DNA from 3 places in the Carnobacterium sp. genome. Region 3 is predicted to be linked to each of the others. Evidence: riboswitches for the same ligand, from Rfam matches in the RefSeq annotation. Region 3 holds a riboswitch; each other region holds the start of a gene.
The links. A riboswitch is a leader RNA that binds a small molecule or an ion and turns the genes downstream of it on or off. The one in region 3 is predicted to bind thiamine pyrophosphate.
Positions count from the first base shown of each region.

Region 1: another riboswitch for thiamine pyrophosphate. It lies ahead of thiT (energy-coupled thiamine transporter ThiT); the one in region 3 lies ahead of thiM (hydroxyethylthiazole kinase).
Region 2: another riboswitch for thiamine pyrophosphate. It lies ahead of thiT (energy-coupled thiamine transporter ThiT); the one in region 3 lies ahead of thiM (hydroxyethylthiazole kinase).

Region 1 is NZ_JBEMBC010000081.1:2,764-7,726, forward strand. Features, by position in the region: gene ABS911_RS12360 (quaternary amine ABC transporter ATP-binding protein) at 1-166, opposite strand, end outside; gene ABS911_RS12365 (HD domain-containing protein) at 627-1,292, shown strand; gene ABS911_RS12370 (GNAT family N-acetyltransferase) at 1,342-1,836, shown strand; TPP riboswitch at 1,926-2,029, shown strand; gene thiT (energy-coupled thiamine transporter ThiT) at 2,115-2,675, shown strand; gene cls (cardiolipin synthase) at 2,829-4,280, shown strand; gene ABS911_RS12385 (betaine/proline/choline family ABC transporter ATP-binding protein) at 4,438-4,963, shown strand, end outside.
Region 2 is NZ_JBEMBC010000029.1:5,993-10,955, forward strand. Features, by position in the region: gene cls (cardiolipin synthase) at 1-1,335, opposite strand, end outside; gene thiT (energy-coupled thiamine transporter ThiT) at 1,499-2,062, opposite strand; TPP riboswitch at 2,135-2,238, opposite strand; gene ABS911_RS07520 (GNAT family N-acetyltransferase) at 2,737-3,225, opposite strand; gene ABS911_RS07525 (HD domain-containing protein) at 3,279-3,944, opposite strand; gene ABS911_RS07530 (quaternary amine ABC transporter ATP-binding protein) at 4,393-4,963, shown strand, end outside.
Region 3 is NZ_JBEMBC010000016.1:8,432-13,394, forward strand. Features, by position in the region: gene ABS911_RS04970 (alpha-amylase) at 89-1,549, shown strand; TPP riboswitch at 1,698-1,796, shown strand; TPP riboswitch at 1,854-1,952, shown strand; gene thiM (hydroxyethylthiazole kinase) at 2,096-2,839, shown strand; gene thiD (bifunctional hydroxymethylpyrimidine kinase/phosphomethylpyrimidine kinase) at 2,836-3,651, shown strand; gene thiE (thiamine phosphate synthase) at 3,656-4,276, shown strand; gene ABS911_RS04990 (YtxH domain-containing protein) at 4,398-4,781, opposite strand; gene ABS911_RS04995 (DUF948 domain-containing protein) at 4,814-4,963, opposite strand, start outside.

The sequences.
Region 1 (4,963 bases), on a different contig from region 3:
AAATTTCACCTTCTTCAACTGTAAAGCTAACGTTGTTTACTCCTACAGTGGCCCCAGTTTCTTTAAAGATTTCTTGCTTAGATTTTTGTTGGTTTAACAACTCTAAGGCTTGTGTTGTTCTTTTACCAAAAACTTTTGTAACATTTTCAATAGTTATTTTTGACAAAAATAACATCCCCTTCCTTTTTTTATTTATGAATGTCAACTAGTGAATCAAAATGAATAAAGTACAATCTGATAAGGATAGAATCAAAACATAAATTGTTATAGAAACCATTCGTAAAATGGCTGATTTCTTTGAAAAATGTTTAAGAAAAATCGACATCTATTCATTAAAAAAAAACTTTTAAAATGAAGCACAATAATCAGTGTAACATGAATAAAAAAAAATGAAAAACAAAACCATTTTCAAAAATAAGCTTTAATACCGTTGTTTTACCTTGACGACAGACCTGAGAGGGGGAATAAAAAAAATAAAAAAAGTTTTTAAAAGCGTTTTCTTTTTAGGTTTCTTGTAAAAAAAGATAAAAAATAAGATATAAAAATTGACATATAACTTGTGGTTTTTTAGTGGGATTGATAGACTTATTTTGAAGTGCTGGAAGAGTACAAATGAGGTGGAAAAAATGTTAACAGATTTACAAAAAAAAATTATTGAACATACAGAAGACTATGTATATAAATTATTAAAAGATGATGCTAGCGGTCATGATTGGTGGCATATTCATCGAGTCAGAAATTTAGCAAAAAGTATTGCAAAACAAGAACGTAAAGAAATAAATTTCTTTATTTGCGAGATGGCGGCTCTTTTACATGATGTGGCTGATGAAAAAATGAATAAAACAGAAGCTGATGGGGAGAAGAAAGTTAGAAGTTGGCTTTCAACTCATCCTATAACTGAAGAAGAAACAGAACAAATAATGGATATCATTCTTCACATGTCATACAAAGGTGGGACAAATAAAACTAAATTGACTTCAATAGAAGGAAAAATTATTCAAGATGCAGATAGATTGGATGCAATAGGAGCAATTGGGATCGCTAGAACAATGGCCTATTCAGGTTCAAAAAATCGATTGATACATGATCCGGAAAAAAAACCACGTGAACATCTTACTATAGAAGATTATCGTTCTGGAGAAGATACAGCTATTATGCATTTTTATGAAAAATTGTTAAAACTAAGGGAAGAAATGAATACAACTCCTGGGAAAAAGTTAGCAGAACAAAGACATGCTTTTATGGAACACTATTTATCAGAATTTTATGCTGAATGGGATGGGGACAGGTAAGGTAGGCTTATAAAGAGGTTTAATACAATAAATCAGTGGAGGTTAGTGTATGAATAGGATGGAAAATATTATACTAAGAGAAGCAACAGTAGGCGATGTTTCTATGATAGAAGATTATATAATAGAAAAAAATCCTTACACAGTGATGCCTATGGTCGGTATGACTGAAAGTTTACATGAAAATGAAAAATACCCTATCTTGATCTTAGACCAAGATACGATGGTAGGTTTCTTTATCCTTCAAACAGGAAATTCGGTATTAAACTATGTCTCAAATCCCAATGCTATTCTTTTAAAAGCCCATTCGGTCGATAAACGGTATCAAAAGCAAGGATATGGAAAAGCTTCAATGGAAAAATTACCGGAGTATATAGAAGAGCGATTTTCTTCTATTAATGAGATTGTTTTGTTGATTGATTACGATAACATCAGTGGACAAATGATGTATTTAAAATCAGGATTCAAAGATACCAAAAAGAAAGTAAAGGAAGCAGATGGGTATAAGTTTGTTTACTCAAAAATACTTGAGGGCAGTCTAGTTTAATCTGCTTAATAGTTGAATCATCAAATCGTATATTGACAAAAAATCAGTATAATTGTACTATATTATATGGAAGTAAAATTGAATGAACAACCATCACAAAGGGGTGCTGTAAAAAGCTGAGATTGAATCAATAGATTCTAACCCTTGGAACCTGTTCGTTAGTACGAGCGTAGGGATTGTGACGGGGACGAAATAATAGTGTTAAAATGATTATTCGGACTCCTCCTTTGATGTGTGGCACTGTTCAACACATGAAGGAGGAGTTTTTTTTGAGTAGTATGAGGTTACGTGTTTGGATAGAAGGGACGATAGTTGCCGCTTTAGCAATTGTGTTATCTTTGATTCCAACCAATATTGGAACAGGATTTACAATTTCGTTAGGGATGATTCCGTTAACGTTGTTTGCATTTAGGTATGGTTTTATAGCAGCGTCTGCATCAGGATTTTTATGGGGAGTATTGCATTTCTTAGTTGGAAACGCTAGTATATTGCATCCATTACAAGGATTTATAGAATATTTTGTTGCTTTTGCTTTTGTTGGTTTTGCAGGTCTGGTAAGCAGACCTATCCAACGATCTTTTAAAGAAAATAAAAAACTAAAGCAATATCAATTAATTGTCTTTGGAACGATATTAGGAACAGCAGCTCGTTTCTTCTGGCACTTTATTGCAGGGTATTATTTTTGGGGAAGTTATGCTCCAGAAGGAATGAATCCTATTTGGTATTCATTTATTGCGAACGGTGGAAGTGCACTCGTTACTGGAATAGTAACAAGCGTTGTATTAATCATCATAGCTAAAACGACTCCAATGTTGTTTTTACCAAAAAGTAAACATTAACCATTTTTTTTAAGGATAAATAAGTGAGAGATTGTGGCAGCTGCCCAATCTCTTTTTTGGTAATGAATTCCTGCAGTTCGCTAGTTTGTAGTAGCTAAAAAATTAGGGAAGTAGTAAGATTGACTAATAATAAAGTTGGAGAGGAATACGTCGATGCAGATTATCACATACATACTTTTGGGTTTTTTCTTTTTAAATATCGTTTTTGCTGTCATTACGGTTTTTCGTGAGAAACGAGATATTGCTGCTACTTGGGCATGGTTGCTTGTATTGATTCTTTTACCAGGAATTGGATTCATTTTTTATTTGTTTATTGGGAAAAAATTGACCCGTGAAAAGATATTTGATATCAAGTCTCAAGAAAATATAGGAATGCCAGAGCTCGTACAAGCTCAAAAAGAAATGTTAGCAGAGGATGAAAATTTATTATCTGCTAAACAAGCTACTGAAAACGCAAAAGAAATGGCAAGTTTATTTTTAGAAAGTGACGAATCAATTTTAACTAAAGGAAATAAAATTGAATTGTTCACTGATGGAGCACAGAAATTTAATTCTTTAATAGAAGATATTTCTAAAGCGGAGCATCACATCCATATGATCTATTACATTATCCATAACGATAAAATAGGAAAACGTGTTCTTAAAGCCTTAGAAGAACGTGCAGCTGCTGGAGTTGATGTTCTAGTTATCTATGATGCTTTAGGTTCTCGATCGTTAAAGCCTAGTTTTTTTAAAAAATTAAAAAAACTAGGTGGCAAAGCTGAACCTTTCTTCGGTTCAAAATTTCCATTGATTAATTTACGTTTTAACTACCGTAATCACCGTAAAATTGTGATTATTGATGGGAAAATTGGGTATACTGGCGGTTTCAACGTTGGAGATGAGTATTTAGGCGAGTATAAGAAATTTGGCTATTGGAGAGATACCCATTTAAAAATTCAAGGAAATGCTGTCCTTGCATTACAAAGTCGATTTTTAATGGATTGGAATGCAGCAGTTCCTAAACATAAATTGGAATATGAAGAAAATTTCTTCCCTTTAATTGATAAAAAAGGGCATACGAACGTACAAGTCGTTTCGAGTGGCCCAGATTCAGATCTTGAGCAAATCAAAAAGGGTTATATTAAGATGATCAGTATGGCTAAAGAGTCTGTTTTTATTCAAACGCCTTATTTTGTTCCAGATGATTCAGTATTGGAATCTATTCAAATTGCTATAATGTCTGGGATTGATGTTAAAATCATGATACCGAATAAACCAGATCATCCATTTATTTATCGGGCTACCATGTATTATGCTGAAGCTATGGCAGCAGTTGGTGCAGAAGTATATATTTACGATAATGGATTTTTACATGCAAAAACAGTAGTTGTGGATGGAGATATCTGTTCGATTGGAACAGCTAATTTTGATATCCGTAGTTTTAAATTAAATTTTGAAGTAAATGTTTTTATCTATGATGCTAAGATTGCTCAGCAACAGCAAAATTTCTTTTATGAAGATATGAAGAAAAGCTATCTACTGACAAAAGAAATCATTGATAATAAATCTAAATGGATGAAATTTAAACAAACTTTTTCTAGATTATTTTCTCCAATTCTATAAACTCATAAGCTAGCTAAAGAAAGATTTTGGAATACTAATTCCAAAATCTTTTTTTATGAGAAAAAATTAATCAAAAATCGTCAAATTTGATTAGAGTTAGTATGTTTGAGATAATAGTTTTGCATATGGTCAAAAAATAGAAAGAATATATAAAGAGGTGAGTGTATTGATAGAATTTAAAGATGTTTCAAAAGTATATAAAGGTGGGAAAAAAGCAGTCGACGCTATTAACCTTACATTTAATGATGGAGAATTTATTGTGTTTATCGGTACAAGTGGAAGTGGGAAAACGACTTCTATGCGAATGATCAATCGTATGATTGAGCCGACATCAGGACAAATTTTAATTAATGGGGAAGATATTATGAAAAAAGACCCTGTTCAATTAAGACGTAAAATCGGTTATGTTATCCAACAAATTGGGTTAATGCCTCATATGACAATTTATGACAATATTGTCATGGTTCCTAAATTATTAAAGTGGTCTGAAGATAAACAACGAGAATCAGCTGAACGACTACTTGAAAAAGTAGATTTACCAAAAGACTTTTTGGAACGTTACCCAGCAGAACTTTCTGGTGGACAGCAACAAAGAATTGGTGTTATTCGTGCTTTGGCTGCGAACCAAGATGTTATATTAATGGATGAACCTTTTGGAGCACTAGATCCTATTACTAGAGATG
Region 2 (4,963 bases), on a different contig from region 3:
TTGTTCTTGTTGTTTTGCAATTTTATCATCGTAGATAAAAACATTTACCTCAAAATTTAATTTAAAACTTCGGATATCAAAGTTGGCTGTACCAATTGAACAAATATCTCCATCAACAACAACTGTTTTCGCATGTAAGAAACCATTATCGTAAATGTATACTTCTGCTCCCGCATCCACCATAGCCTCTGCATAATACATTGTTGCACGATAAATAAAGGGATGATCTGGTTTATTTGGTATCATAATTTTTACGTCAATCCCTGACATAACGGCAATTTGGATAGATTCTAACACAGAATCATCTGGAACAAAATACGGTGTTTGTATGAAAACTGACTCTTTAGCCATACTGATCATCTTAATATAGCCTTTTTTTATTTGTTCAAGATCTGAATCTGGACCGCTAGATACAACTTGGATATTTGTGTGTCCTTTTTTATCGATCAAAGGAAAATAATTTTCTTCATATTCTAATTTATGGTTTGAAACAGCTGCATTCCAGTCCATCAAAAAACGACTTTGTAAAGCTAACACTGCATTCCCTTGAATTTTCAAGTGGGTGTCTCTCCAATAGCCAAATTTCTTATATTCGCCTAAATACTCGTCTCCTACATTAAAACCACCGGTGTACCCAATTTTACCATCGATTACTACAATTTTCCGGTGATTCCGGTAGTTGAATCGTAAATTAACAATTGGCAGCTTAGATCCGAAAAAAGGTTCAGCTTTTCCACCTAATTTTTTTAAGGTCTTAAAAAATTTTGGTCTTAATGATCTAGATCCTAACGCATCATAGATGACTAGAACTTCTACTCCTGCAGCTGCACGTTCTTCCAATGCTGTAAGGACGCGTTTCCCAATTTTATCATTATGAATAATGTAATAGATCATATGGATATGATGTTCTGCTTTAGAAATATCTTCAATCAATGAATCAAATTTTTTTGCCCCATCGGTAAATAATTCAACCTTATTTCCTTTTGTTAAAATGGATTCATCACTTTCTAAAAACAAACTAGCCATTTCCTTGGCATTTTCAGACGCTTGTCTTTCAGATAATAATTCTTCATCATCAGCCAGCATTTCTTTCTGAGCTTGCACAAGCTCTGGCATCCCTATATTTTCTTGCGAATTAATATCAAATATTTTTTCGCGGGTCAATTTTTTCCCGATAAATAAATAAAAAATAAAACCTATACCTGGTAAAAGAATGAGCACAAGCAACCAAGCCCAAGTAGCTGCAATATCTCGTTTTTCGCGAAATACCGTGATAATAGAAAGTAAAACATTTAGAAAGTAGAGCCCTAAAATTATGTATAGTATAATGTTCATTCAGTTATTCCTCTCCACCTTGTTATTGTCTAATCTTACTACTTCCGTTTTCTTTTAGCTACTAGAAACTAGCTGTATAAAAAAAATAACTGTCAAAGAAAAAAAGAGACTGGAGTAATTATCCAATCTCTCAATCTATAGACTTATTTAAGTAAATCCAATCTTATTTTTTTGGTAAAAACAAGGTTGGCGTCGTTTTGGCCATGATGCATAAAACTACACTAGTAGCTATTCCCGTTGCTAAGGCACTTCCACCATTCGCAATAAATGAGTACCAAATGGGATTCATACCTTCTGGAGCATAGCTTCCCCAGAAATAATAACCTGCAATAAAGTGCCAAAAGAAACGGGCAATCGTTCCAATAATCGTTCCAATTAGAATAAATTGATACTGCTTGAATTGGTTATTTTCTTTAAAAGCAAGTTGTAAAGGTTTCCTAACTACACCTGCAAAACCAACAAATGCAAAAGCAACAAAATACTCTATAAACCCTTGTAATGGATGCAAAATGCTAGCATTTCCTATTAAAAAATGTAGTATCCCCCAAAGAAAACCTGCTGCAGTTCCTGCCACGAAACCACGTCTAAATGCAAACAAGGTCAACGGTATCATACCTAAAGAAATGGTAAATCCTGTTCCAATATTTGTTGGAATCAGGGACAATACAATAGCTAAAGCCGCAAATATTGTACCTTCTATCCAAACTCGTAATCGATCATTTCTCAAAAAAACTCCTCCTATTGTGCTGAACAGTGCCACACATCAAAGGAGGAGCTCGAATTATCATTATAAATAACATTTCGTCCCCGTCACAATCCCTACGCTCGTACTAACGAACAGGTTCCAAGGGTTAGAATCTATTGATTCAATCTCAGCTTTTTACAGCACCCCTTTGTGATGGTTGTTCATTTAATTTTTCTTACTCCATAAACATAACATTATTCTAAATAAATTTCAATTATAATAATAGGAACATTATCATTTATATTCATTTACATAAGTTTGAATTACTACCTTTGAACTAGACATCGGAAACTTAGTGCGTAGCTTAAACAGGTAAGTTAGAAGCTGCGTTACCAAGGCCACATAATGCTGGTTTTTCAGTCCATTCTCATCCTGACTATAAAACTTTTTGACCATGGTCTATTGTTTCAGGTGCTTGAAAAACAAATGGAAATCAAACTTTTTAGTGTAGGCATTCGCTTGAGTAATTTGCTCTTGCAAGTCCATAGGCAAATAGTTAAAAGAAACGGTTCAATCCATTTACAAAATGAATTTTTTTGTTTTATTCTTATCCATAAGACCATTCCTTTACAGTGGTCTTATGGATAAATCATCTTCCAACCATTGTAAAGGAGTAAAGGATTTTTTATTTTTACGAAAATTTGGATTGATCTATTTTAATGCAACACTAGTGCCTTTGAGTATATAAATTTATAGCCATCCAACTCTTTCACTTTGTTTTTAGTATCTTTAAATCCAGATTTTATATACATCATTTGTCCACTAATATTATCGTGATTGATTAATAGTATAATTTCATTAATTGAAGGGAAATGTTCATTAACAAATTTAGGCAGTTTTTCCATTGAAGCTTTACCATATCCTTGTTTTAAATACCGCTTATCAACTGAATGAGCTTTTAATAAAATAGCATGAGGATTTGAACCATAATTTAGAATAGCGTCTCCAGTTTGAAGGATAAAAAAGCTCACCATTTTATCCCCGTCTAACACTAAAATCGGATGTTTTTCACTTTCGTGTAAACTTTCTGTCATACCGTCCATAGGTTTCACTGTATATGGAGTTTCTTCTATTGTATAATCTTCTATCATAGGGATATCGCCTACCGTTGCTTCTCTTAATATCAGACCTTCCATCTCACCCATAACAAACCTCCTATACTTTTCATTTCAATCCGATTGAAATGAAAAGCCTCTGCTTATTTCTCCCCGTCCCATTCAGCGTAAAATTCTTCTAAATAAGCTTCCATATAAGAATGCCTTTTTTCAGCCATTTCCTTTCCAATACTCGTATTCATTTCGTTTTTTAATTTTAATAATTTTTCATAAAAATGCATAATTGCTGTATCTTCTCCCGAACGATATTCTTCTATTGTAATGTGATCTCGTGGTTTTTTTTCTGGATCATGAATTAACCGATTTTTTGAACCCGAGTAGGCCATAGTGCGTGCAATTCCAATTGCCCCTAATGCATCCAAACGATCTGCATCTTGAACAATTTTCCCCTCTATAGAAGATAATACCACTTTATTCGTTCCGCCCTTATAAGACATATGAAGAATAATTTCCATTATTTGTTCGATTTCTTGTTTGCTTAATGAAAATCTAGAAAGCCATACTCTGACCTTTTTCTCTCCTTCAGCTTCTGTTTTATTTAACTTGCCGTCTGCTACGTCATGTAAGAGAGCTGCCATTTCACAAATAAAGAGATTAATACTTCCTTTTTCCTTTTGCGCTATACTTTTAGTTAAATTTCGCACACGGTGAATGTGCCACCAATCATGACCACTAGCATCATCTTTTAAAAGTTGGTAGACATATTCTTCTGTCTCATTTATTATCTTTTTTTGCAATTCCGTTAACATCCATCGTTCACCTCTTTTTGGCCATTAAACTACTTAAAATAAGTTTATCAACCCCACTCAAAAATCACAAGTTATATGTCCAATGTAATTTTATTTTTTATCGATCATTTTCTAGAAAAGGACCAATAATCGACCTAAAAAAAAGTTTTTTCATTTTTTTTATTCATGCTCTAAGGTCCGTTATGAAGGCAAAACAAAGGTACTAAAGCTTATTTTTGAAAATGCTTTGGTTTTTCATTTGTTTTCATTCATGTTACACTGATTATTGTGTTCCATTTAGAACTATTTTTTTTATGAATAGTTGTCGTTGTTTTTCGTAAAAGGGGTTTTAGATAAAACTACTATAGAAAGTGGTTGGCTAGTCAATTTATGTTTGGATTCTCTCTTAATATCAATTTTGATTTACTAGTTTGAGATTCATACCTAAAAAGGGAAAGGAGATGTTATTTTGTCAAAAATAACTGTTGAAAATGTATCGAAAGTTTTTGGTAAAAAAACAACACAAGCCTTAGAAATGTTGAAAGAACAAAAATCTAAGCAAGAAATTTTAAAAGAAACGGGGGCTACTGTCGGAGTTAATAATGTTAGTTTCACTGTTGAAGAAGGTGAAATTTTCGTTATTATGGGATTATCTGGTAGTGGAAAATCAACTCTTGTTCGAATGTTTAATCGTTTAATCGATCCTACAAAAGGAAATATCTATATAGATGATGAAAATCTCTCTAAGATGGATAAAAAGGCTTTACGTCAAGTCAGAAGAGAAAAATTGAGTATGGTTTTCCAAAATTTTGGTCTCTTCCCTCATCGAACAATTTTAGAAAATACAGAATATGGTTTAGAAATTCAAGGTGTTGACAAAGCTGAAAGACAGCAAAAAGCGCAAAAAGCTCTAGATAATGCAGGTTTAGGTGAATACAAAGATCAATACCCTAATCAACTATCTGGTGGAATGCAACAACGAGTAGGATTAGCACGTGCTCTAGCGAATGATCCTGAAATCTTATTAATGGATGAAGCTT
Region 3 (4,963 bases):
GATAAAATCACTAAAGTGTAATTTTTAAGCAAGCAATAAATTAAATAATTGGCTAGATAATGGATTAGTTCTCGAAAGGATGAAGATCATGCATAAAAATGGACTGATGATGCAGTATTTCGAATGGTATGTAGAAAATGATGGAAAGCATTGGAAACGGTTAAAAGAAGATGCAAAACATTTAAGTGAAATCGGGGTAACAAGTGTATGGATTCCACCCTGTTTTAAAGGTACTGGGGAAAAAGATAATGGATATGGCATTTATGACTTATACGATTTAGGAGAATTTGATCAAAAAGGAACTGTGCGTACTAAATATGGTACAAAAGAGGAACTAATAGCAGCAATTGAGGAGCTGCATAAATACGAGATCCAAGTTTATGCAGATGTTGTTTTAAATCATAAAGCAGGTGCAGATGGAGTTGAGCGATTTAAAGCGATTGAAGTGGATCCGGATGATCGCAATCAAACAATCAGTGAACCCTATGAAATTGAAGGATGGACAGAGTTTACTTTTCCAGGTAGAAAAGGAAAATACTCTGATTTCCAATGGCATTGGTACCATTTTTCAGGAACGGATTACAATCAAGAAAACGAGAAAAAAGCTATTTATCGCATTGAAGGACAAAATAAAGGCTGGGCAGATGATAAAACAGTAGATGATGAATATGGCAATTACGATTACCTAATGTACGCTGATATTGATTACAGTCATCCAGAAGTTATTGAAGAAACAAAAAAATGGGCTAACTGGTTTATTGAAGAAACGGGAGTAGATGGATTTAGGTTAGATGCAGTCAAACACATCAACGAAAATTTCATTTATGAATTACGTGAAAGTATTGAATCTAATTTTGGCAAACAATTCTTTATTGTTGGAGAATATTGGGATCAAAATTACTCTAGTTTAAATAATTACTTAGATAGTCAAGATTACAAGTTGGATTTATTTGATGTGGGTTTACATCATCAATTGGAACAAGCTTCAAAAATAGGTAATGAATTTGATTTGACACATTTACTTGACCAAACATTAATCAAAAACAATCCTACACAAGCTGTAACATTTGTAGACAATCATGATTCACAGCCAAGCCAATCTCTTGAATCATTTGTTGAACCTTGGTTTAAGCCTGCAGCTTATGGAGTTATCTTACTAAGACAAGAAGGCTATCCAGTGCTCTTTTACGGTGATTATTATGGTATTAAAGGGGATAACCCAATTGAACCTCAACGTGAAATAATCGATAAATTATTGTACCTTAAAAAGAATTATGCTTATGGAAATCAAACAGATTATTTTGATCACAGAAATTGTATTGGTTGGACTCGATCAGGAAATGAAGAGTATCCAAAGGGCTGTGCCGTAGTCATTTCAAATAGTGAAGAAGGATATAAAGATATGCTTGTAGGAAAAGAAAAAAAGGGATTTGTTTATGAAGATTATTTAGGCAATTGTGCGGAGACAGTAATTATTGATGAGGAAGGAAATGGTCATTTTCTTGTAGAAGCTGGATCCATATCTGTATGGGTTAATAAAGAAGAATAATTAAACTAAAAGAAAAAGATCAAGTTGTTGCTAACTAATGAATAGACTGAAAAAGTCTATTCATTAGTTAATTTTTTGTACTCTTAATGTCTATTTACTTAAGAGAATTGATTAAATAGTTTGTCTATAGTAAGCTTATAAGTAATTAAATGTTTTGCAGGGGGACACATGTGTGTTGAGAAGGTTAAAACCTGACCCTTTGAACCTGTTAGTTAACACTGACGTAGGGAGCACTATGTACATATGTATTAGATTATACGTACTGAGCTCTCCATTTTTATGGGGAGTTTTTCTTTTGTAAAACTTTTAATTGCGGGGGGACACACTTGTGTTGAGAAGGTTAAAACCTGACCCTTTGAACCTGTTAGTTAATACTGACGTAGGGAGCGATTAGTGTTTTTCTTATACACTTTTTTAGCCTCTACAACTGTTGTAGAGGCTTTTTTTTGCTTGCGTCCAAAATAAAGGAGGACTGAAAATTAGTTTTTTTTGATGAATAGTGAAAGAAATGGCAGACAAAAAAAGTAGAGGAAAGAGGAATGAAACATGTTAGTACAAATTAAAAAAAAAGCTCCTTTAGTGCATTGCATGACAAATTATGTGGTTGCTAATTTTACAGCGAATGGGTTGCTTGCAGTCGGTGCTTCACCTATTATGGCTGATGAAATGAACGAGGTCTCTGAAATAGTGTCGATTGCCCAAGCATTGCTTATTAATATTGGCACTGTGAATGATCGTACAGCAGAATCTATGATGTTAGCTGGGAAAAAAGCCAATGAATTATCCATTCCTATAGTGTTGGATCCTGTAGGCGTTGGTTCTACAAGTTATCGGAGACAATTGGTTCAACTATTTTTAAAAAATATTCAGTTTGATTTAATTCGATGCAATGTAGGAGAATTAGCAGCAATTGCAGGTGAGGTTTGGCAATCAAAAGGTGTAGATAGCGGCACAGGTGAAATAGATATTGCTCTAGTAGCAAAGCGAATGTCTTTGCAGTATAAGTGCTTTGTTATTGTAACAGGTGAATCAGATTTTATAACAGATGGGCATGAGGGAATTCATATTTCAGGAGGCAAGGAAATAGCGACACACATTACAGGTACTGGGTGTTTATTAAGTGCTATCTGTGCAGCGTCTCTTGCTATTGGAGATACAAATCAACTGCAAGATTTAGCAACAACGCTAAAAGACTACAAACAAGCTGCTGAGCATAGTACAAATGAGGTAGGAACGTTTGCTTTACAATTTATGAATGCCTTGCAAGAGTTAGCGGAGATGGAGAAATGATTGCATTAACAATTGCCGGATCAGATTCAGGTGGTGGTGCTGGAATTCAAGCAGATGTAAAAACATTTCAAGAACTTGGTGTATTTGGGACAACAGCTATTACAGCATTAACTGACCAAAATACACTAGGAGTCCACGGCATTTTTGAAGTATCACCAAGATTTGTACAACAACAAGTACAAACTGTGCTGGATGATTTTTCTATAAAAGCAATTAAAACCGGCATGTTATTCTCAACTGAAATTATTGAAGTTGTAGCTAAAATCATACAACAACAAAATATTCCGTTGATTGTTGATCCTGTGATGGTCGCAAAGGGCGGAGCAAATCTTTTACAGGATGCAGCAGTAACAACATTAATAGAAAAACTTTTTCCTTATACAACAATCTGCACACCAAATATTCCTGAGGCAGAACTGTTAACAGGTAGACGAATTAAAGAGGTTAAAGATATTGAAGAAGCTGCACAGCAAATCCTTCAAATGGGGGTTGAATGCGTGATTATAAAAGGAGGTCATTTAGATGGAGAACAGGCAACGGATAGAGTATACACTCGTCAGCATTCTTTTTCGATAAGCACCCCTCGTATACAAACAAAAGATACACATGGGACAGGTTGTACGTTTTCTGCAGCTCTTACAGCAAATATTGCAAAAGGACTATCGATAAAGGAATCTATAATTGAAGCAAAAAAATTCATCCATCTAGCTATTTCCACTCCTCTTCATATTGGAAATGGACATGGACCAACAAATCATTTTGCTTATAATGGTCAGCAAGGAATCTGTGAGGTAGTAGTAAGTGGATTGTAATATATTGAGCGTCTATTTTATAATGGGAACAAGGAACTGCACAAAAGACCCTTTGAAAACACTTGAAGAAGCATTAAAAGCAGGTATTACATGTTTCCAATTACGTGAAAAAGGTGAAGGGGCATTAACAGGTATCATCTATGAAGAGTTTGCTCGTGCTTGCCAAAAAATGTGTCAAGCATATCAAGTGCCTTTTATCGTCAACGATGATGTTGAACTAGCGCTTAAACTAGATGCTGATGGTATCCATATTGGACAAGAAGATTTAGCTCTTTCTAGATTTCGTAAACAAGCGAAAGGAAAAATAGTAGGCGTTTCTGTACACAATTCTAAAGAAATGGAACAAGCAATACTTAATGGAGCAGATTATGTGGGAATTGGTCCAATATACAAAACATGCTCTAAAAAAGACGCGAAGCCTCCTGCTGGATTGCATTTTTTAAGTGTTATGCGAAAACAGTTTAATAACTTTCCTATTGTTGGTATAGGAGGAATCACAGAAGAAAATGCTAGTGACGTTCTTTCTTCAGGAGCAGACGGGGTATCGGTTATTTCAGTTATCTGTCGCAGTAAAGATATTAGGCAAACGGTTAAAAACCTCCTTCTAACGAAAAGAATAAATTAATTGTTTTAAAGGATCCATATACCGTTTCTTTATTATTTGAATAGTCATAAATAAACAACACTCCCGCTAATGATTTGCTCATTAGCGGGAGTGTTGTTTTTATCTTAAGTTCGTTTTAGGTCTATAATTGTCCACGTCTTTCTTCAACAGATAAGTCAGGAGCATTAGATAAGTCTTCAACTACAGCTGTTGGTGGAACTTCCACAGCACCTGTAAAATCTGAATTATCAAGTGGTTCAGAGTGTAAATTTAAGTCTGTTTCAATATCTTCAATGGTAGCAGCTAATTCAGGATCAGTATAACTGATTTCCTCTTCAACTTCTTTGTAACTTTGTTTTACTTCATCAGCAAAACTATTTACTTGATCCATTGCTTGATCTTTTAAATCGTTTGCTTGCGTTTTAATATCTTGTCGTAATTCTTTTCCTGATTTAGGAGCGAGTAATAAGGCAGTAACTGCAGCAGCAGCTCCTACAAATAAAGTTCTAGTAAAACTATTAGCCATAACAAAGTTCCCCTTTTCTAAATTGATTTGGTTTAGTTAAATGAAAAACGTTTTTTTGTTCTATTTTTTCTACTCTGGTACATCTTTAAAGCTGTTTTTCCTACTTTTGTTATTCGAGGAGGAGTAACTGTTACTTTTCTCCTTGAACTAGAAAGGAAATAGGAAGCGACTTTAGTGCTATT